Regions from separate parts of the Streptomyces sp. NBC_00984 genome, predicted to be linked through region 4. Evidence: riboswitches for the same ligand, from Rfam matches in the RefSeq annotation. Region 4 holds a riboswitch; each other region holds the start of a gene.
What was found. A riboswitch is a leader RNA that binds a small molecule or an ion and turns the genes downstream of it on or off. The one in region 4 is predicted to bind cobalamin.
Positions count from the first base shown of each region.

Region 1: another riboswitch for cobalamin. It lies ahead of cobN (cobaltochelatase subunit CobN); the one in region 4 lies ahead of OG520_RS28245 (prenyltransferase/squalene oxidase repeat-containing protein).
Region 2: another riboswitch for cobalamin. It lies ahead of OG520_RS13330 (ribonucleoside-diphosphate reductase subunit alpha); the one in region 4 lies ahead of OG520_RS28245 (prenyltransferase/squalene oxidase repeat-containing protein).
Region 3: another riboswitch for cobalamin. It lies ahead of OG520_RS03925 (FecCD family ABC transporter permease); the one in region 4 lies ahead of OG520_RS28245 (prenyltransferase/squalene oxidase repeat-containing protein).

Region 1 covers NZ_CP108734.1:917,761-923,210, reverse strand. Annotated here, with positions in the region: gene OG520_RS03880 (precorrin-8X methylmutase) at 1-254, opposite strand, end outside; gene cobG (precorrin-3B synthase) at 318-1,637, opposite strand; adenosylcobalamin (AdoCbl) riboswitch at 1,738-1,818, shown strand; gene cobN (cobaltochelatase subunit CobN) at 1,905-5,450, shown strand, end outside.
Region 2 covers NZ_CP108734.1:3,091,258-3,096,707, forward strand. Annotated here, with positions in the region: gene OG520_RS13320 (DUF3311 domain-containing protein) at 1-29, shown strand, start outside; gene mctP (monocarboxylate uptake permease MctP) at 26-1,660, shown strand; cobalamin riboswitch at 1,826-1,967, shown strand; gene OG520_RS13330 (ribonucleoside-diphosphate reductase subunit alpha) at 2,107-4,518, shown strand; gene OG520_RS13335 (ribonucleotide-diphosphate reductase subunit beta) at 4,518-5,450, shown strand, end outside.
Region 3 covers NZ_CP108734.1:930,176-935,625, forward strand. Annotated here, with positions in the region: gene OG520_RS03915 (ABC transporter substrate-binding protein) at 1-382, opposite strand, end outside; gene OG520_RS03920 (ABC transporter ATP-binding protein) at 398-1,183, opposite strand; gene OG520_RS03925 (FecCD family ABC transporter permease) at 1,183-2,292, opposite strand; cobalamin riboswitch at 2,394-2,539, opposite strand; gene OG520_RS03930 (DUF402 domain-containing protein) at 2,708-3,226, opposite strand; gene OG520_RS03935 (hypothetical protein) at 3,249-3,698, opposite strand; gene OG520_RS03940 (GntR family transcriptional regulator) at 3,744-4,391, opposite strand; gene cynR (transcriptional regulator CynR) at 4,453-5,361, opposite strand.
Region 4 covers NZ_CP108734.1:6,312,990-6,318,439, forward strand. Annotated here, with positions in the region: gene OG520_RS28235 (energy-coupling factor transporter transmembrane protein EcfT) at 1-194, opposite strand, end outside; gene OG520_RS28240 (SCO2322 family protein) at 191-871, opposite strand; gene OG520_RS28245 (prenyltransferase/squalene oxidase repeat-containing protein) at 868-2,136, opposite strand; cobalamin riboswitch at 2,246-2,381, opposite strand; gene OG520_RS28250 (DinB family protein) at 2,487-3,056, shown strand; gene OG520_RS28255 (MBL fold metallo-hydrolase) at 3,120-4,160, opposite strand; gene OG520_RS28260 (aldehyde dehydrogenase) at 4,386-5,450, shown strand, end outside.

The DNA of each region.
Region 1 (5,450 bases), 5.4 Mb from region 4:
CGGGTGACGCCGCTGGCGACCATGGCCACATCGCACAGGATGGGTGCGCCGGCCCGCAGAGCGGCGCGGGCGCGGGCGACCGCGTCCGGGGTGAAAGCGAGATCACGGACGAGGTCGACCATCCCGCAGGCGTGGATCATGCGGACCGCGACCTGGCTCACATCGGCGGGCAGGCCTGCGAGATCCGCCTCTGCACGGATCGTGGCGAAGGACTGGCGATAGATCGCCGGTCCGTCCTTCTCGTACTGGTGCACGGTGCTTTCGCTCTCTTCCTCGGGTGTGCGACGGTCGGGTACAGGGGAGTGGGGCGTACGGGATCAGCCGCGCGCGCGGCGGGCCGCGGCCACCGCGGCGGCGAGCCCACCGGGGCTGTCGGGGACGCTCACGGGGGCGTCCCGTACCTCGCCCCGTACGAGCGAGATCCGGTGTCCGTCGGGGGTGGCGACGACGTCCACCCACTCGCCGCGGGGGTGGCCGCACCGGCGTTCGCACCCGGACCAGTACACCGGCAACGGGCCCACGGCCCCCACCGCGTCCGCCGCCTGGGCCCGCACATCGGCCAGCGACTTCGCGCAGCCCGGCCGGCCGATACAGGCACCCACCCCGGCCCAGGGGGAGCCGGGTCCGACGACGAGGCCGGTGGCCCCCAGATCGTCCAGCAGACCCGCGGCCCGCCGCCGCTCCACCCCCGGTACGACGACCCCGCGCCACGGCGTCAGCCGCAACTCACCGCGGCCCCGGTGCCGGGCCGTGTCCGTCAACGACCGCCACTGCGCCGGGCCGACGCGCCCCAGGGGGATGCCGACGGACAGCGCGGCCCCGTCGTGCGGGCCGGTCACGACGCCGGGGGCGGGGCCGTCCGAGCTCCGCGGGCAGGCACGGTCCTCGGTGGAAGTGGTGCCGGTACCCGTCGCCCGCAACCGTCGTACGACCTCGTCGAAGAGGGATCCGGCACCGCCGGGCAGGTCCGACACGCGCCAGGCACCGGTGCCCGACGCCTGATCCAGGAAGGTCCCGGCCGCCAGGAGGGCGGCCTGCGGCGCCTGCGCGCCCGGTATTCGTACCGCTGTCCTGGCCGTGCCGATCCGCAGCAGCGCCGTTCCGTCGTCCTGCGCCAGCAACGTCACGTCGCCGCCCAGCGCGTCCACATCGCCACGGCCGTCGTCGAGCACGAACAGGAACCTGCCCGAGAGGCCCGCCGTCCGGTCGCCCGCGCACAACAGCGCGTCCAGCGCGGACAGCCAGGGGCCGACGTCCCGTGCGCCGCGGCCGTCGAGCCCCGAGAGCGGCGACGCCACGATGTTGCGTATCCGCTCGTGGCGCGCGGAGGGCAGCAGCCCCGCCTCGCCCAGCCTGTCGGCCAGTTCGCCTCCGCAGTCCGGGCCCAGCCCGCGCAACTGGACATTGCCGCGCGAAGTGAGATGCAACTCACCATCGCCCAGGCTCCCCGCCAACGCCCCCAGGGCGTCCGCCTGCACCGCGGTCAGCAGCCCGCCGGGAACACGGACGCGGGCCAGAGCGCCGTCGTCCGCCCGGTGCAGCCGCAGCGTGCCGGGGCAGGCGTCACCGCGGTCCCGGGGAGACGCGTCTCCCGGCGGTGAAGGCGAAGTGGCAGGTCGGGGCATGGCGGCGAGCATACCGACCATCTGACCAGATCCGTATGTCCTCCATCGGTTGACCGGCCCTTACTATGCCTAGTGACGGGCCATCCGGCACGTCGTCGCCACAGACGGCGACAGGGGAGGAAGTCCGGTGCAAGTCCGGCACGGTCCCGCCACTGTGAGTCCGGCCACGGCCGGGCAAGTCAGGAACTCCCTTCCCCACACGCTCGGATCCGTTCGAGCGGGGAGCTTCATTCCGACACCGCCCGGGGCGTGGACACCCCGAGGAAGGCCCGACGCCGCATGATCCTGCTCCTGTCGACGTCCGACACCGACCTGCTCAGCGCCCGCGCCTCGGAGGGCCCGGTCTCCTACCGCTACGCCAACCCCTCCCGGCTCCCGCTCCAGGACCTGCCACAGCTCCTGGACGGCGTCGACCTGGTCGTCGTGCGCCTCCTCGGCGGGGTACGCGCCTGGCAGGACGGCCTCGACCAGGTGCTCGCCACCGGACGCCCCGTCGTCGTCCTCACCGGCGAACAGGCCCCCGACGCCCAGCTGATGGCCGCCTCGACGGTTCCCATCGGCATCGCCGCCGAGGCCCATGCCTATCTGGCCCACGGCGGGCCCGCCAACCTGGACCAGCTCGCCCGCTTCCTCTCCGACACCGTCCTGCTCACCGGCCACGGCTTCGCCCCGCCCGCCCCGGCACCCTCCTGGGGCCCGCTGGAGCGCACCCCCCGGCGCACCGACGGCCCGGTCGTCGCCGTGCTCTACTACCGCGCCCACCACATGAGCGGCAACACCGCGTTCATCGAGGCCCTGTGCCGTGCCGTCGAGGACGCGGGCGCCCGCGCGCTGCCGCTGTACGTCGCCTCGCTGCGCACCCCCGAGCCCGAACTCATCGAAGCGCTGCGCGCCGCCGACGCGATCGTGACGACCGTCCTCGCCGCGGGCGGCACCCGGCCCGCCGAGGCGTCGGCGGGCGGTGACGACGAGTCCTGGGACGCGGGCGTCCTCAGCGGCCTCGACGTACCCATCCTCCAGGCCCTCTGCCTCACCGGTTCGCGCACCGACTGGGAAGGCAACGACGAGGGAGTCTCCCCGCTCGACGCCGCCAGCCAGATCGCGGTCCCCGAATTCGACGGCCGCCTGATCACCGTTCCGTTCTCGTTCAAGGAGATCGACGAGGACGGCCTGCCCGCGTACGTCGCCGACACCGAGCGCGCCGCCCGCGTCGCCGGGATCGCCGTGCGCCACGCCCGGCTGCGCCACATCCCGGCCGCCGAGAAGCGGATCGCGCTCGTCCTCTCCGCGTACCCGACCAAGCACTCCCGGATCGGCAACGCGGTCGGCCTCGACACCCCGGCCAGCGCCGTCGCCCTGCTGCGCCGACTCCGCGCCGAGGGATACGACTTCGGTACGGAGGAGGTCCCCGGCCTCGCGTCGGGCGACGGCGACGAGCTGATCCGCGCGCTGATCGAGGCGGGCGGCCACGACCAGGAGTGGCTCACCGAGGAGCAGTTGGCCCGCAACCCGGTCCGCATCCCGGCCGCCGACTACCGGCGCTGGTACGCGACCCTCCCGGCCGAGCTCCGCGAAGCCGTCGAGCAGCACTGGGGCCCCGCCCCGGGCGAGATGTTCGTGGACCGGTCGAGCAACCCGGAGGGCGACATCGTCCTCGCGGCCCTGCGCCGCGGCAATCTGCTCATCCTCATCCAGCCGCCGCGCGGCTTCGGCGAGAACCCGATCGCGATCTACCACGACCCCGATCTGCCGCCCTCGCACCACTATCTGGCCGCCTACCGCTGGATCGCGGCCCCGGCCGACGACAACGGCTTCGGCGCCGACGCGATGATCCACCTCGGCAAGCACGGCAACCTGGAATGGCTGCCCGGCAAGAACGCCGGCCTCTCCGCCGCCTGCGGCCCCGACGCCGCCCTCGGCGACCTCCCGCTCATCTACCCGTTCCTGGTCAACGACCCGGGCGAGGGGACGCAGGCCAAGCGGCGCGTCCACGCCACCCTCGTGGACCACCTCGTACCGCCGATGGCGCGCGCCGACAGCTACGGGGACATCGCCCGGCTCGAACAACTCCTGGACGAGCACGCCCAGATCGCGGCGATGGACCCGGCGAAGCTGCCGGCGATCCGCGCACAGATCTGGACCCTGATCCAGGCGGCCAAGCTCGATCACGACCTGGGGCTCGAAGACCGCCCCGAGGACGAGGGCTTCGACGAGTTCATCATGCATCTCGACGGCTGGCTCTGCGAGATCAAGGACGCGCAGATCCGCGACGGCCTGCATGTCCTGGGCGGCGCCCCGGCCGGCGCCGACCGGGTCAACCTCGTCCTCGCGATCCTGCGCGCCCGTCAGATCTGGGGCGGCACGGCCTCCCTGCCGGGCCTGCGCGAGGCGTTGGGGCTCGACGAGTCCGCCGCGACCCGGGTCACCGCGGACGAGGCCGAGGAGCGGGCCCGCGCCCTGGTCCAGGCGATGGAGGACGCGGACTGGTCTCCGGAAGCCGTCGCCGGGGTGGCGGCCGGGCACCCGCGGGCCGTCAGCGACATCCTCGACTTCGCGGCCCGCGAGGTGGTGCCGCGGCTGGCCGCCACGACCGACGAACTCGACCACGCCCTCCACGCGCTGGACGGCGGATTCGTCCCCGCCGGACCCTCGGGCTCCCCGCTCCGCGGTCTGGTCAACGTCCTGCCGACCGGCCGCAACTTCTACTCCGTCGACCCCAAGGCCGTACCCTCGCGCCTCGCCTGGGAGACCGGCCAGGCCCTGGCAGACTCGCTCCTGGAGCGCTACCGCACCGACAACGGCGACTGGCCCACCTCGGTCGGTCTGTCCCTGTGGGGTACGAGCGCGATGCGCACCGCCGGCGACGACGTCGCCGAGGCTTTCGCCCTGCTCGGCGTCCGCCCGGTCTGGGACGACGCCTCGCGCCGTGTCACCGGCCTGGAGGCGATCCCGCCGGCCGAACTCGGCCGCCCGCGCATCGATGTCACCCTCCGCATCAGCGGTTTCTTCCGCGACGCCTTCCCGCACACCATCGGCCTCCTCGACGACGCGGTCCGCCTGGCCGCCTCCCTGGACGAGCCGGCCGAGCAGAACCACGTACGCGCCCACACCCAGGCCGACCTGGCCGCCCACGGCGACGAACGCCGCGCCACCACCCGTATCTTCGGCTCCCGCCCCGGTACGTACGGTGCCGGTCTGCTCCAGCTGATCGACTCCCGCGACTGGCGCACCGACGCGGACCTCGCCGAGGTCTACACGGTGTGGGGCGGCTACGCCTACGGACGCGAACTCGACGGCCGCCCGGCCCGTGAGGAGATGGAGACGGCGTACAAGCGGATCGCGGTCGCGGCCAAGAACACCGACACCCGCGAACACGACATCGCCGACTCCGACGACTACTTCCAGTACCACGGCGGCATGGTGGCCACCGTCCGCGCCCTGCGCGGCACCGCCCCGGAGGCGTACATCGGCGACTCCACCCGCCCCGAGACGGTCCGCACCCGCACCCTGGTGGAGGAGACCTCGCGGGTCTTCCGCGCCCGGGTGGTGAACCCCAAGTGGATCGAGGCGATGCGGCGGCACGGCTACAAGGGCGCCTTCGAGCTGGCCGCCACCGTCGACTACCTCTTCGGCTACGACGCGACGACGGGCGTGGTCGCCGACTGGATGTACGACAAGCTCACCGAGACGTACGTCCTGGACCCGACCAACCGGGAGTTCCTCCAGCAGGCCAACCCCTGGGCCCTGCACGGCATCGCGGAACGCCTCCTGGAGGCGGAATCCCGCGGCATGTGGGCCAAGCCCGACCCGGCCGTCCTCGAAGCC
Region 2 (5,450 bases), 3.2 Mb from region 4:
GCGCCCGCAAGGGAGGTGAGTCGGCATGAAGGACGGTGTGAACGGCGTCGCGCTCGGCGTCTTCATCTTCTTCTTCGTGGCCGTCACGGTCATGGGCTTCCTGGCGGCGCGCTGGCGCAAGGCCGAGAACGAGGCCAGCCTCGACGAATGGGGCCTGGGCGGACGGTCGTTCGGCACCTGGGTCACCTGGTTCCTGCTCGGCGGCGACCTGTACACCGCGTACACCTTCGTCGCCGTTCCGGCGGCGATCTACGCGGCGGGCGCGGCGGGCTTCTTCGCCGTGCCCTACACGATCCTCGTGTACCCGCTGATCTTCACCTTCCTGCCGCGGCTCTGGTCGGTCTCGCACAAGCACGGGTACGTCACCACCTCGGACTTCGTCCGCGGGCGCTTCGGCTCGAAGAGCCTCTCGCTGGCGGTCGCCGTCACGGGCATCCTCGCCACGATGCCGTACATCGCGCTCCAACTCGTCGGCATCCAGGCGGTGCTGGACGTGATGGGCGTCGGCGGCGGCGAGAACACCCACTGGTTCATCAAGGACCTGCCGTTGCTGATCGCGTTCGCGGTGCTCGCCGCGTACACCTACTCGTCCGGCCTGCGGGCGCCCGCGCTGATCGCGTTCGTCAAGGACGGACTGATCTACCTGGTCATCGCGGTGGCGATCATCTACATCCCGATCAAGCTGGGCGGCTTCGACAACATCTTCGCCAAGGCGGGCGAGGCGTTCTCCCAGACCAATCCGGCCACCGGCAAGCCGCGCGGCGCGCTCGCACCGGGCGAGGCCGGCCAATGGGGTTACGCCACCCTGGCGTTGGGCTCGGCGCTGGCGCTGTTCATGTATCCGCACTCGATCACGGCGACGCTCTCCAGCCGCAGCCGCAACGTGATCCGGCGCAACACCACGATCCTGCCGCTGTACTCGCTGATGCTGGGCCTGCTGGCGCTGCTCGGCTTCATGGCCATCGCCGCCGGGATCAAGGTGGACAACGGGCAGCTGGCCATCCCCCAGTTGTTCGAGAACATGTTCCCGGACTGGTTCGCGGGCGTCGCGTTCGCCGCCATCGGCATCGGCGCGCTGGTGCCCGCCGCGATCATGTCGATCGCCGCGGCGAACCTCTTCACCCGCAACATCTACAAGGACTTCCTGAAGCCGGACGCGACCCCGGAGCAGGAGACCAAGGTCTCCAAGCTGGTGTCGCTGCTGGTCAAGGTCGGCGCGCTCGCCTTCGTCCTCACCATGGACAAGACGGTCGCGATCAACTTCCAGCTGCTCGGCGGCATCTGGATCCTCCAGACGATGCCGGCCCTGGTCGGCGGCCTGTTCACCCGCTGGTTCCACCGCTGGGCGCTGCTCGCGGGCTGGGCGGTCGGCATGGTGTACGGGACGGTGGCCGCGTACGGGGTCGCCAGCCCGACCCAGGCGCACTTCGGCGGGTCCTCCGAGGAGATCCCCGGCATCGGCGAGATCGGCTACATCGGCCTCACCGCGTTCGTGCTGAACGTGGTGGTGACGGTGGTGCTCACCTTCGTCCTGAACGCCGTGAAGGCGCCCGCCGGGATCGACGAGACCTCCCCGTCCGACTACACGGCCGACGCGGGCGACCCGGGCGTGAAGACGGAACTCCCGCCGGCCACGGCAGGGGCGCCGGGCGGTCACTGAGACCCGCGCCAACGGCCCGTCGACGGCCCGCCGAGCCTCCTCCAGCGGGGCGCGGCGGGCCGTCGGCTTGATCCGGCCCGGCGGCCCGGGAAAGGGCCGTACGGCTCATTCTGTGGGCCCCGCCCAGTCGGCGCGACACAACATGTGGGGGCTGCCTCATCGGGCAGCCCCCACATGTATGCTCGTCCTCGCTGTCGCCGCAGGGGAATCCGGTGCGAATCCGGAACTGTCCCGCAACGGTGTATTCAGTGCGCTTTTGTGCACCCCCGAGTCAGTCCGATGACCTGCCGGCAGCGCATCCGGCTCGACCGAACCGGATGCCCAGACGTCCGGGCCTCGCGGTTGGGCCGGTGGACGCCGTGCGGAGTGCTGCCCTGCCCCGGGTACGCGCCCGTAGGGCTGCCCCGTTCCCCGCCGGCCCCGAGCCGAGCGAGGGAGAGCACCACGTGACCATCGCGCCAGCCGATCCGGCTTCAGTCGCCGTGTCCGCAGCAGCCGAGTCCGAGGCAGCCGCACAGGACGGACCGGGAACCGCACTGCTGCGGACCCTGACCGACCTCACCGCCGATCTGCCCGACACCGACCCCGGCCGGGTCGCCGCCGCCGCGCTGCGCGGTCGCAGCGCCCGAGCGGACGAGGCCGAGCTGCGCTCGCTGGCCACCGAGGCCGCCGCGGGCCTGATCTCCGAGGACCCCGCCTACTCCCGGCTCGCCGCCCGGCTCCTGACCCTCACCATCGCGGACGAGGCGGCCGGCCAGGGCGCGGCCTCCTTCTCCGCCTCGGTCGCCGTCGGGCACCGCGAGGGCCTGATCGCGGACCGTACCGCCGAGTTCGTCGCCCGCCACGCGGCCGCGCTGGACGCGCTGGTGGAGCGTTCGCTCGCCGACGGCGCGGACGACCGCTTCGGCTACTTCGGGCTGCGGACCCTGCACAGCCGCTATCTGCTGCGCCACCCGCACACACGCCAGGTCATCGAGACGCCCCAGCACTTCATGCTGCGGGTCGCGTCCGGGCTCGCCGAGGACGACTCGCAGCGCGCGGTGGACGAAGTGGCGGCGCTGTACGGGCTGATGAGCCGGCTCGACTACCTCCCCTCCTCCCCCACGCTCTTCAACTCCGGCACCCGGCACCCGCAGATGTCCTCCTGCTACCTGCTGGACTCCCCGCTGGACGAGCTCGACTCGATCTACGACCGCTACCACCAGGTGGCCCGGCTCTCGAAGCACGCGGGCGGCATCGGTCTGTCGTACTCCCGCATCCGCTCCCGCGGTTCGCTGATCCGTGGCACCAACGGGCACTCCAACGGCATCGTGCCGTTCCTGAAGACGCTCGACGCCTCCGTCGCCGCGGTCAACCAGGGGGGCCGCCGCAAGGGCGCCGCCGCCGTCTACCTGGAGACCTGGCACGCGGACATCGAGGAGTTCCTGGAGCTGCGCGACAACACGGGCGAGGACCAGCGGCGTACGCACAACCTCAACCTGGCGCACTGGATCCCGGACGAGTTCATGCGCCGGGTCGACGCGGACGGCGACTGGTCGCTGTTCTCGCCCGCCGACGTACCCGGTCTCGTCGACCTGTGGGGCGACGAGTTCGACGCCGCGTACCGGGCCGCCGAGGCGAAGGGGCTGGCCCGCAAGTCGATCCCGGCCCGCGAGCTGTACGGCCGGATGATGCGCACCCTCGCGCAGACCGGCCAGGGCTGGATGACGTTCAAGGACGCCTCCAACCGGACCGCGAACCAGACCGCCGAGCCGGGCAGCGTCGTCCACTCCTCGAACCTGTGCACCGAGATCCTCGAAGTCACCGACGACGGCGAGACGGCGGTCTGCAACCTGGGCTCGGTCAACCTCGGCGCGTTCGTCGCCGACGGTGACATCGACTGGGAGCGGCTGGACGCCACCGTCCGCACCGCCGTGACCTTCCTCGACCGGGTCGTCGACATCAACTTCTACCCGACCGAGCAGGCCAGCCGCTCCAACGCGAAGTGGCGCCCGGTGGGCCTGGGCGCCATGGGTCTCCAGGACGTCTTCTTCCAGCTGCGGCTGCCCTTCGACTCCCCCGAGGCCCGCGCGCTCTCCACGAGGATCTCCGAGCGGATCATGCTCGCCGCGTACGAGGCGTCGTGCGAGCTGGCCGAGCGGTCCGGCCCGCTGCCCGCCTGGTCGCAGACGCGCGCCGCTCGCGGTGTACTGCACCCCGACCACTACGACACCGAGCTGAACTGGCCGGAGCGGTGGGACGCGCTGCGCGCCCGCGTCGCGAAGAGCGGGATGCGCAACTCGCTGCTGCTCGCCATCGCGCCGACGGCGACGATCGCCTCGATCGCGGGGGTCTACGAGTGCATCGAGCCGCAGGTCTCCAACCTCTTCAAGCGCGAGACGCTCAGCGGTGAGTTCCTCCAGGTCAACGCGTACCTGGTGGATGAGCTGAAGCAGCTCGGGGTGTGGGACGCGCGGACCCGTGAGGCGCTGCGCGAGGCCAGCGGCTCGGTGCAGGGCTTCGCCTGGATCCCGGAGGACGTGCGGGCGCTGTACCGCACGGCGTGGGAGATCCCGCAGCGCGGCCTGATCGACATGGCGGCGGCCCGTACGCCGTTCCTGGACCAGAGCCAGTCGCTGAACCTGTTCCTGGAGACGCCGACGATCGGCAAGCTCTCCTCGATGTACGCGTACGCCTGGAAGCAGGGGCTGAAGACGACGTACTACCTGCGCTCGCGCCCGGCGACCCGGATCGCCCGTGCCGCCTCCGGCCAGACCGCGACCGCCGCCCCCATCCCCGTACAGCAGGCTTCGGCGCCCGACGCGGACGCAATCGCCTGCTCCCTCGAAAACCCCGAGTCCTGCGAGGCCTGCCAGTAATGAGCTCCACCAACTCCGACAAGAACCTTCTGGACCCGGGCTTCGAACTGACGCTGCGGCCCATGCGCTACCCGGACTTCTACGAGCGCTACCGCGACGCGATCAAGAACACCTGGACGGTGGAGGAGGTCGACCTGCACTCCGACGTCGCCGACCTCGCCAAGCTGTCCCCCGGCGAGCAGCACATGATCGGCCGGCTGGTCGCGTTCTTCGCGACGGGCGACTCGATCGTCTCCAACAACCTCGTGCTGACGCTGTACAAGCACATCAACTCCCCCGAGGCGCGGCTGTACCTGTCGCGGCAGCTCTTCGAGGAGGCCGTGCACGTCCAGTTCTATCTGACGCTGCTGGACACCTATCTGCCCGACCCGGACGACCGTGCCGCCGCGTTCGACGCGGTCGAGGAGATTCCCTCGATCCGCGAGAAGGCGCAGTTCTGCTTCAAGTGGATGGACTCGGTCGAGAAGATCGACCGGCTGGAGACGAAGGCCGACCGCCGCCGTTTCCTGCTGAACCTGATCTGCTTCGCGGCGTGCATCGAGGGGCTGTTCTTCTACGGCGCGTTCGCGTACGTCTACTGGTTCCGCTCGCGGGGTCTGCTGCACGGTCTCGCCACGGGCACCAACTGGGTGTTCCGTGACGAGACGATGCACATGAACTTCGCGTTCGAGGTCGTGGACACCGTCCGCAAGGAGGAGCCGGACCTCTTCGACGACGAGCTCCAGCAGCAGGTCACCGACATGCTGAAGGAGGCCGTGGCCGCGGAGCTGCAGTTCGGCCGTGATCTGTGCGGCGACGGACTGCCCGGCATGAACACCGAGTCGATGCGGCAGTACCTGGAGTGCGTCGCCGACCAGCGGCTCACCCGGCTGGGCTTCCCGGCGGTCTACGGCTCCGAGAACCCGTTCTCGTTCATGGAGCTGCAGGGCGTG
Region 3 (5,450 bases), 5.4 Mb from region 4:
AGACCAGATCGGCACGGGCGTCGAGGACCAGTTCCTTGTTGATCCTCTCCTTGGAGAGCCACTTGGCCTTCCGGTATCCGTCCTTCCAGGGAACGGACGTGAGGTCGCCCTTGTCCTCGGGCATCACATATCCCGCCATGTGGTCCTCGAGTTCGAGCGCGAACATGATCTCGGTGATGCCGACGTCATTGGTGACCACGCGCTGCGGGGCCTTGTCGTAGGTCTTCTTCTGGCCGCAGTTCTCGACGGTCACCGGATAGTGGCCGGTGCTTTTCCGAGCGCTGTCCTTCTCTCCTTGGTCCGAGGGCATTTCCGCACCGCAACCGGTGAGGACCAGGGCGGCGGCGATCACGATCGCGGCGGGGCGTACGAGGTTGTGCATGGCGGCGGTGACTCCTCAGGAATCGGGTCGAGCGGGGCGAAGACGGTCGAAGAGCAGCTGTACGGCGCCGGTCTCCGGATGCGGGACGCGGTGTGCCCGTACGCCGAAGACCTCGGCCAGCAGGCCGGGGGTGAGCACGTCGTGCGGAGCGCCGGAGGCGACGATCCGTCCGCCGTCGATGACATGGAGCAGATCGCAGTGGAGTGCGGCGAGGTTGAGGTCGTGCAGCGCGGTGAGGACGGTCAGCCCGCTGTCGCGCACCAGCGCCAGCACTTCCAGCTGCTGTGCGATGTCGAGGTGGTTGGTCGGCTCGTCGAGCACCAGCAGCCGGGGCTGCTGAGCCAGCGCGCGGGCGATCAGCACCCGCTGCTTCTCGCCGCCGGAAAGAGTGAGGAAGCCGCGGTCGGCGAGGTGGTCGGCGCCCACTCCCGCCAGCGCGGCCCCGCACGCCTGCCGGTCCTCGTCGGTGGTACGTCCCATCGACGACTGGTGCGGCAGCCGCCCCATCTCCACGACCTCGGCGACCGTGAAATCGAATTCGGTGGCCGCCTCCTGGGGAAGTGCGGCCAGCCGGCGCGCGCTTTCGCGCGCGCTCATGGCGTACAGATCCTCGCCGCCGAGCCGCACCGTGCCGCCCGAGGGACGCAGAGCCCGGTAGACACAACGCAACAGGGTGGATTTGCCACTGCCGTTGGGCCCGACCAGACCGACGAGCTGCCCCTCCCCCGCTCCCAGTGTGGCCTCCTCCACCAGCCGTGCGCCGGCGATCTCGACCGTCAGAGCATCGATGTCGATCCGCATCAGGCGCCTCCGAACGTGTAGGAGCGGCGGCGCATCAGGAGTACGAAGCACGGCACGCCGATGACCGCGGTCAGCACGCCCACCGGCAGTTCGGCAGGCGCGAGCACCACGCGGGAGAGGATGTCCACCCAGATCAACAGGACAGCACCCACCAGTGGTGCGACGGCCAGCAGCCGGCGGTGGTCCGCGCCGACGAGCATCCGTACGGCGTGCGGGACCATCAGTCCGACGAAGCCGATCGCACCGCTGACCGCGACCACCGCCCCCGTGACGGCCGCGGAGACCAGGAAAAGTTCCTTGCGCAGCCGCCCCGCGTCCACCCCCAGCGCGGCAGCGGTCTCGTCGCCCATGGCCAGGGCGTTCAGCCGACGCGCCGACCAGGCGAGGTGGGCGAGACCGCCGAGCACGGCCCCCGCGGCAATCGGTACGGAGGCCCAGTCGGCTCCGCCGAGGCTGCCGAGCATCCACATCATCGCGGAGCGGGCGGCTTCACCGCGCTCGGCCGCGAACACCATGAACGTGGTGACGGCCGAGAAGCCGTAGTACATCGCGGTGCCCGTCAGGACGAGCCGCAGCGGGGTCAGACCACGAGCGGTGCGTGCGATGGCGTACACCAGCATCATGGCGAGGAGCGCGGAAAGGAACGACGCCGTGGACAGCGCCCAGATGCCCAGCGTGCCGAAGGCTCCGAAGATGAGCACGGCATTGGCACCGACCGCCGCGCCCGAGGAGATGCCGAGGACGAACGGGTCGGCAAGGGCGTTGCGGACCATGGCCTGCACGGCGACGCCGATGGCCGAGAGTCCGGCCCCGACGACCGCGGCCAGCACGGCTCGCGGAAAGCGCAGTTCCCAGACGATGGTGTACGCGGGCACCTGGTCAGGGGCTATTCGGCCGCCCGTCAGCCCGGCCCACAGACAACACAGCACTTCGCTCCAGGAGAGCCCCGACGCCCCGATGCCCGCCCCGCAGACGAGGGAGACCGGGAGCACGGCGCACAGGACGGGAAGGAGCAGCGACAGCGACACGCGCCGGGGCGGCGCGGGCCCGGCTCCGGCACGGGCCGTGCGCGAGGGCACGGCAGGCTTACGGACGAGGGGTGTGGCCACGGGCGGATCGCTTTCGCCTCGGGCCGTGCACCTACGTGATCAAAGGAGCAGCCCGGACGCGGAGCGCCCTGCGCAGCACCACTCGCAGTCCACGGCGAATTGACAGGAGCCTTCACCACCGCGGGTAATCGGGCTCACGGGGCCATATCTCGGGCTCCGCCTACCGTTGCGGGTCAGCGCCGGATTTCGACCGGACTTCCCCCGCGGGGCACTTGCAGCTTAGCGTGCATGGGTTGACACACCGTCAGGGGGGATGGTCGGTGTGCACCGATTTGCGCACGTGCGGCCAGGTGATGGCTGGTCGACGGGGGCTGGTCCGCGGCTTCTGCTCGCGTGGCCCGCCCCGGCCGTCACCACTCTCCTGCACGGAAGAACCGGGGGGCCTCGCCCCGAGGGGAACGCGATGGCATTCCGGTCAGCGCGAGGAGATCTCGGCGAGCCAGGACTGACAGCGGCTGCCGAAGGGCTCCGCGTGCGCGGTGAGCGCAGCCCTCAGTCGGTCGGCCGACGCCGTGGCCCGGTCGATGACGTCGGCCGGGTAGGAGTATCGGACCCGGTGATCGGCAAACTCGTCCTCGTCGTCGACGAACACGCTTCCCCCGTCACGTACGCGGCAGACATCGAGGTCCAGGTCGATCATGGTGACCTCCCCGGGGTGCAACCACCGGGCCGGGGTGGTGACATCGCAGTAGGCGTCCAGCCGCGCGGGAGCCGCTTGGAACAGCGCCGTCCACCAGGCATCACGGGGAAAGAGCATGACCCTGGCCTCCCGCGTGGCATAGACAGGCCCCTCGGCACCCTTGCTGTAGACGGTGCCGACCGGCGCCCCGAGCCAGACCCCGTGCTCGTCCTCGCCCAGCCGGACCATGGAGTGGTGCCAGTGCAGGCTGCCGTCGTACTTACGGACGGAGACCAGCACCTCATCAGCATCCATGAACGCATCCATGGCCGGGACACTACAGCGATGGCCCGGCAACCGACCGGTGACCGGCAACCGCTCCGTCCGGGGTGTCCAGGACGAGGAAGGCGTTGTCGTTCTCCTGGCCGCCTCCCGTGACCCAGCCCGCGCTGCGCCAGCCCCACCAGCCGTGGGGGGCGTTGCCCTTGTCGTAGTTGGGCGCAACACGGTAGTTGGTGCCGCCTTCACCGAAGCCGCAGTGACGTGCGGTGGCCACCACCGAGCGGTTGTTACTCGTGACAACGTTGCCAGAGCGGATGTAGTCGCCCTTGCCCGGGATCGTGAAGTACAGGCGCCCCACCGTGCCCCATACGCTGGCACGGGTCTGAACTCCTGTGCCCGCCAGGGCTCTTGTCGCGGGTATGTGGACCGGCTCGCCGCCGGCCTCGGCGACCGCGCCCACGGAGGGCCGCGCCGCGGAGACGGTGTCGGGCGCGGACATCGGCACGGCCGCGCGGATCCGCGCCGGGGTCCCGTGGCCGGGCCGTACCGCTCAGCCCTGGTGCTTGCGGCGCGCGGCGGCTGCGTTGCGACCTGTCACCAGGTGTTCGTCGGCCAGCTTCCCGACCCGCGCGACATCACGCTCCGCAATCGCCTTGTAGAGGCCTTCGTGCTCCTGCGCGACGCCCTCCAGGTCGTCGTGCTGCCCCAGCAGCCAGCGCATCCTGCTGCGAAGAGTGCTCTGGAGCTCGTTCAGGAGTTCGTTGTCGGCCAGTTCGGTGACCGTCTCGTGGAAGTCGGCGGCGGCCCGGTGGGCCCGTACGGCATCCCCCTTCTCCGCCGCCTTCAGCTCGGCGTCGAGATCCGAGCGGAGCTTCTCGAGTCCCGCGCGGGTGCGCCGTTGGGCGGCGAGCCGGAAGGTCAGCGTCTCCAGGGCCGCGCGGACCTCGTCGAGGTCCTCGACGTCCGCCGGTGTGAACTCCCGTACAACGGCCCAGGTTCGCGGCCTGGGTGTCACCAGCCCCTCGGTGACCAGCGCCTTCAGGGCCTCTCGGACGGGCAGCCTGCTCACCCCGAGCTCCGCGGCGAGCTCGCGCTCGACGAGCTTGCTGCCCGGCTCACGCACACCGTCGATGATCTCGTCACGCAACTGGCGCGTGACCCGCTCCGACTCCGGCTCGAAGTCTCCAGACCCTGTCATGTCCTCAATTCTCTCATCACTCGACGTCCGTATTCGGTATGCCGTCCGCGGCACGGGATTCTCAGGCCGGTGCGTAGCCGCGCGCGCGGATCAGGTCGCGGGCGAGCCGGGAGAAAGCGCGCGCGGCGGCGCTCTCGTAGGCGCTCTCCCGGTGCAGCAAGGTGGCGACGCGGGCGGGCAGCGGAGGGTCGATGGGAATCGGCGTGAGGTGAAGGTGGTCGTCCGCGATCGCGTCGGGCAGCACGGTGGCCAGCGGGCCGGTACGCCGGACGATTTCGGTGAGGGCCTGGATGGTGTTGGCCTCCACGGAGATCGGCGGGCTGACACGATGCCGGGCGAAGTAGCCGTCGATATGGCTCCGGGTGGCGAAGTCGCTGCTGAGCAACGCGAGTTGCTGGTCGGCCAGGTCGCTCACCGGCAGTGGCCGGTCGCCCCGGTCCTCGGCACGGTCCGTGGCGACGACGAGGCTGAGGGTCTCGGTGAACAGGGCGGTCGCGGTGATGCCGGGCAGATGGGATCCCGCGAAGGCGATCCCGAGGTCGAGATCGTCGGCCAGAAGGCTCGCTTCGATGCGGTCCTGGGTCATTTCCCGCAGGTCCAGCGTGATGCCGGGGTGGCGCGCGTGCAGCGCCTCCACGAGCGGGCCGACGAGATACGCGGTGAAGGTCGGCGTCACCGCCAGCCGCAGATGCCCCCGGGAGAGGTCCGCGACGTCGAGGACGGCACGGTCGGCGGCCGCCAGTTCCCGCAGTGCCCGCCGCGCGTAGTGCACATAGGCCTCGCCCGCGTCGGTGGGGCGGACGCCGCGACCGCTTCGGTCGAGCAGCTGGACACCGACGGCCCGCTCCAGTTGCTTGATCTGCTGCGACAGTGTCGGCTGCGAGATGCGCAGCTCTTCGGCGGCGCGCGTGAAATTACCGTGTTCGGCCACCGCGATCAGATAGCGGAGGTGACGTAGTTCCGGACCCATACGCGCAGCATAACTCACACTATTGATGCGATCTATAAGGATCATGGGTAGCAAGACTTGGACACTATAGATGGAGGTCATGCATGGTG
Region 4 (5,450 bases):
GCCGCCACGACGTAACCGGCCACCCCCACCAGCAGCCCGAGCAGCAGCGGATTGGTGGTCCGGGAGGCGGCGGTGGCGAGGCCGAGCGCCCACAGCCACCAGGCCCCGGCGGGCAGGGCGTTGCTCCGGTTCGCCTCGGGGGCGCGCAGCGGACGGCGGCGCGCCAGGACCGCGGAGCTGGTCGAGGCGGTCATCCGCGGCGGCGGCGGGCCTGCACGACCGCGGCGATGCCGAGGAGGAGAACGGCGCCGACACCGACGAGCACCCCGGCGGACGGGCCGCCGGAGCCGCCCGAGCCGGTGGCGGCCGCGGATCCGGCCGGTGAGGCGGAGGCGGACGCGGCAGGCGTGCCGTGCCCGTCGCCGGAGACCTGTTCGCCGCAGCCGGAGACCGGGTAGCCGGTGATCGCGCAGAGCATCGCGTCGCTGCTGTACCGCAAGGGCTTGGCCACCGAGGCGAGCGCCTCCGCGGCGCTCGCGTCGGGGTCGACCCGCGCGCACGCGGTGCGCAGCGCGGGCGGTGTCTCACCGGCCGGGGCGTCCGCGGTCGTGCCCGGGTCGATGACGAGCGCGATCCTCTTGGTGCCGTCCTCGGCCGGGGTGTCCGCGCAGATCTTCGTGAAGGCGGGGGCACGGCGCGGCTTCGCCGAGTCCTGGGAGTCCTCGCTCACCGAGAACCGGAAACCCTGCACCGTCCCGTCGTCGGGCCGGACCAGGGACGGGCCCTGGGTGGCGTACGTCCAGCCGGAGCCGGAGCCTTCCCAGAACGACCAGTACCGGTAGCCGGCCGCCTGGGCCGGACCCGCGCCGAGCACGGCCAGGACGGCGCCCAGGACCACCAGCAGCGCGGTGGCCCTTCCCGTGCGCCTCACAGCTGCCTGTTCTTCCGGCGACCGCTGATCAGGAAGAACGCGATTGCCGCGAGGACGAGGGCGATGCCGATGTACCACCACACGCCCCCGATCACGTCGTCGCCGCTGTGGACCTGGTCCTTCTCGGTGGCCTCGTACCCGGTGTCGGCGGACGGGTCGGGCGTCACGACGGCGGCGGGCGCGGGGCCGGCCGCGTTCAGCCGGGCGACCAGGTCGACGCCGCCGAAGTCCCGGGCGTTGTCGCCGGTCGAGTGGGCGGCCAGGATCAGCTGGGCGTAGGCGGCGGGGCCGTTCTGGGCGGCCCAGTCCGCGGAGTTCTTCTTCAGCCAGCCGAGCGCCCCGGCCGCCTTGTCCTGGTGACCGGCCGCGGACAGCGCGACGACCGCGTCCGCGGTGTTGCCGAAGTCGGGCTGCGGGGTGGAGTCGGTGGCACCCGGCATCGGCGCCTGGTTCAGGTGGCCGTTCCCGGCGAGGGCACCGGTGAGGTAGTGGGCGCCGTTCTGGGCGGCCTGCTCGGGCGTGAGGCCGGAACCGGGGTGGCAGCTGGGCGCCTTGCCCGCGGCGTTGTTCCCGACGGCCAGTGCCTTGCCCATCGCGCCGAGCACGGCGGCCGCGGTGGCGTCCGCGTTCGCGACGAGCTTCCCCTTCTTGTCGGGCTGGTAGGCGAAGGCGCCGCCGTCCTTGCCCCCGCACGGGATCGCGAGCGCGAGCAGCGGGTCGTACGGGGTCTTGCCGCCGGGGGTCGTGATGTCCGCGAGCCGCTGCCCCTGCCGGGCGAGGGCGCCGATCACCAGGGAAGTGGAGTTGGCGTCGCTGGGCGCGCCCGCGGTGTAGCCCCAGCCGCCGTCCTCGTTCTGCACGGACTTCAGCCAGCGCACCGAGTTGTTCACGGTCTCCCGGTGCCCGCCGACCTCGACCAGCGCCTGGGTGGCGGCCGCGGTGGCATTGGTGTCCCGCATCGTCTTCGCGTCGCACGGCTTGGAGACATCGGGCCGGAACGCGGCGTAGGAGCCGTCGGCGCACTGCTGGGAGATCAGCCAGTCCACCGACTTCGCGGCCGGTGTGACGCCTTCGAGCCGCTGGGCGAGGAAGGCCAGCGACTGCCGCCACACCCCGTCGTAGGTGGGGTCCTTCGTGCCGTACAGCCCGGCGGGCAGTGCGGCGGACGGCGAGGGGGACGGCGCTGCGACCGCGACCGGCGCTGCGGCCGCGCAGAGCACGGCGGCGGTGGCGGCGAGCGTTGCTGCGCTGCGGCGTACGGTCATGGCGGGCGGGGCCTCTCCTGCGGGGTGAACCGGGCACAGGCACGCTCAGGCACCAGGCTCCGGCTCCGTATACCTCGACGGTGCCGACCACCGGCGGGTCCGGTGGTCCGAGCCGGTCACGACCGCGGACAGGGCATTCCGACTCACCGTCTGCGACGACGGCTCACGGCTGCGTGGTCAGTGCCGGATTCGCACCGGCTTCCCCCTGAACGGGCATGATGACGACCCGCACACTCTACCGGGCGGGCCCGGCCGGGCCCGGGGCGGCTTCGGCTCGCCGGCAACGCGGAATACCCACTGGCGGGCAACGGGGGAAACCCACTGGCGAGTTCGGCCCCGAACGGACGACCATGTCCCGCATGAGTGATCAACCCGCACGCTGGACCCAGGCGACCGTCTACCCCGACATGTGGGCGGACCCGGACGACGACCCCCGCAGCAAGGAGGGCACGAGCCCGGAGGGCGAGCTCGCGACGCTCGCGGAGTATCTGACCGACTACCGGCTGACCCTGCGGATGAAGTGCGACGGCCTGGACGCGGAGCAGCTGGCCCGCCGGTCGGTCCCGCCGTCGACGCTGTCGCTGCTCGGCCTCCTGCGCCACCTCGCCGAGGTGGAACGGGACTGGCGCAACTGGATCACCGACGGTGAACCGCTGCCGAAGCTGTACGGCAAGCGGGACGCGGACTTCGACGGAGCCGTCGCCGAGCAGGCCGTGGTCGACGCCGCGTACGCCGATCTGCAGCGCGAGCAGGCCGCGACCGACGCCGCGCTGGCCGGGCACCCGGACCTCGGCGAGCGGCTGGGGAAGGACAAGATCTCCGTCCGGGAGCTGCTGGTGCACAGGATCGAGGAGTACGCCCGGCACTGCGGGCAGGCCGACCTGCTGCGCGAGTGCATCGACGGACGGGTGGGTCAGTGAGGCCCTGCCATTGAGATGAGCCCCGCGGGGCGGCCTGCCTCACACTGCGATGCCCGCCCCGCCTCACACTGCGATATATGTCACCGGCTCGCTCCCCGGCACCGCCTCCGCGCGCCCGAGCTTCACCAGCCGCCGCAGATGCGCCTCGGCCTCCGAGACGGCGATGTTCCGGGAGCCGTGCGGGATCTGCGCCCAGGGCCGGTTCCACTCCATCCGCTCGGCCAGCTCCCACGGCGTCAGCGGCTCGGCCAGCAGTCCCAGCAGCCCGGTCAGCCGCTCCTCGTGATGGCCGAGGAGCTCCCGTACGCGTCCCGCCGCGTCGGTGAAGGCGTACTGATGCGCGGGCAGCACCTCGGCGGCCCCGAGCCGGCCGATGCGCTCCAGCGAGTCGAGGTAGTCGCCGAGCGGGTCGGTGACCGTCGCGTCGTCCGGGTCCTCGTACAGCCCGATGTGCGGACTGATCCCCGGCAGCAGGTGATCCCCCGAGAAGAGCCGCCCCCGGCCCGGCAGATTCCCCGGATGCTCCTCCTCCAGGTGCAGGCACACATGCCCCGGCGTGTGCCCCGGCGTCCAGATCGCCCGCAGCCTGCGCCCCGCCAGACCGAGCAGCTCACCGGGCACGATCTCCCGGTCCGGCAGCGCGGCCCGCAATCCCGGCAAGGTACGCATCCGCCCCCCGCCGGCCGCGGCGGCCCGCAACGGCGCGAGGTGCTCCTCGGGCGCACCGACCGCGGCGAGCTTGGCCGCGAGATACGTCAGCCAGGTACCGGGCCGGGACTCCCGGGTACGTCGCACGATCGCGGTGTCCGCCGCGTGCATGGCGATCCAGGCCCCGGAAGCCTCGCGCACCTGGCCGGAGAGCCCGTGGTGGTCGGGATGGTGGTGGGTGATGACCACCCCGTGGATGTCGGCCATCTCCGTACCGACGGCGGCGAGCCCGGCACCGAGCGTGTCCCAGGCCTCGGGATCGTCCCACCCGGTGTCGATCAGGACCGGTCCCCGATCGGTGTCCAGGACGTGCACGAGGGTATGGCCGAGCGGATTGTCCGGGATGGGCACCTTGATGCTGTGCACGCCCCCGCCGTGGTCGGTCACCTGCGTCATGAGGTCCCCATCTCTCTGGACGGCGTACGGCTTCGCGGCTCCGGTGCGTCGCCCCCACTGTAACGAGAACTTGTTCCAGTAGTAGCCCTGGTTGACCATCTCGTCCGGGGTGCTGTCGCGGCCGTGGACTCCTGGAACTGGAACTGGTATCAGTTCTGACACAGAGTCAGATGCCGAGTCGGATACTGAGTCGGGCAACGCGCCGGGCCGCGGGAGGCAGCAGCCATGACCGAGCTTGTCGAACACGGAAAACTGTTCATCGGCGGGGAGTTGGTCGATCCGCTGGGCCGGGACACGATCGAGGTCGTCTCGCCGCACACCGAACAGGTCATCGGCCGGGTGCCGCACGCCTGCGAGGCGGACGTGGACCGTGCCGTCGCCGCCGGGCGGCGGGCGTTCGACGAGGGGCCCTGGGCGCGGATGAGCCCGGACGAACGGATCGCGGTGGTCACCCGGATCAAGGACGGGTTCGCCGTGCGGTACGAGGAGATCGCCCGGGTCATCAGCTCGGAGAACGGCACCCCGTACACGTCGAGCATCATGGTGCAGGCGCTCGCCGCGATGATGGTGTGGGACTCGGCGATCACCGTCGCCCGCGAGTTCCCGTACGAGGAGCGGCGGGCCGGGGCGCTCGGGCCGTTGCTGGTGCGCCGGGAGCCGGTCGGGGTGGTCGCGGCCGTGGTGCCGTGGAACGTTCCGCAGTTCACCGCCGCCGCCAAGCTCGCGCCCGCGCTGCTGGCCGGCTGCTCCGCCGTGCTCAAGGTCTCGCCCGAATCGCCGCTGGACGCCTACATCCTGGGCGAGATCGCCGCCGAGGCCGGGCTGCCGGAGGGGGTGCTGTCGATCCTTCCGGCCGACCGCGAGGTCAGCGAGTACCTGGTCGGGCATCCCGGTGTCGACAAGGTGTCGTTCACCGGGTCCGTGGCCGCCGGGCGCCGGGTGATGGAGGTCGCCTCGCGCAACCTCACCCGGGTCACCCTGGAGCTGGGCGGCAAGTCCGCCGCCGTCATCCTCCCGGACGCCGATCTGGACGCCGCCGTCGCGGGCATCGTCCCCTTCGCCTGGATGATCAACGGCCAGGCGTGCGTGGCCCAGACCCGCATCCTCGTCCCGCGCTCCCGCTACGACGAGACGTCCGAGGCGTTCGCCGCCGCGGCCGGTGCGCTGAAGGTCGGCGATCCGCTCGACCCCGCCACCGAACTCGGCCCCCTCGTCGCGCAGCGCCAGCAGCGGCGCTCGCTCGACTACATCCGGATCGGGCAGGACGAGGGCGCCAAGATCCTCACCGGC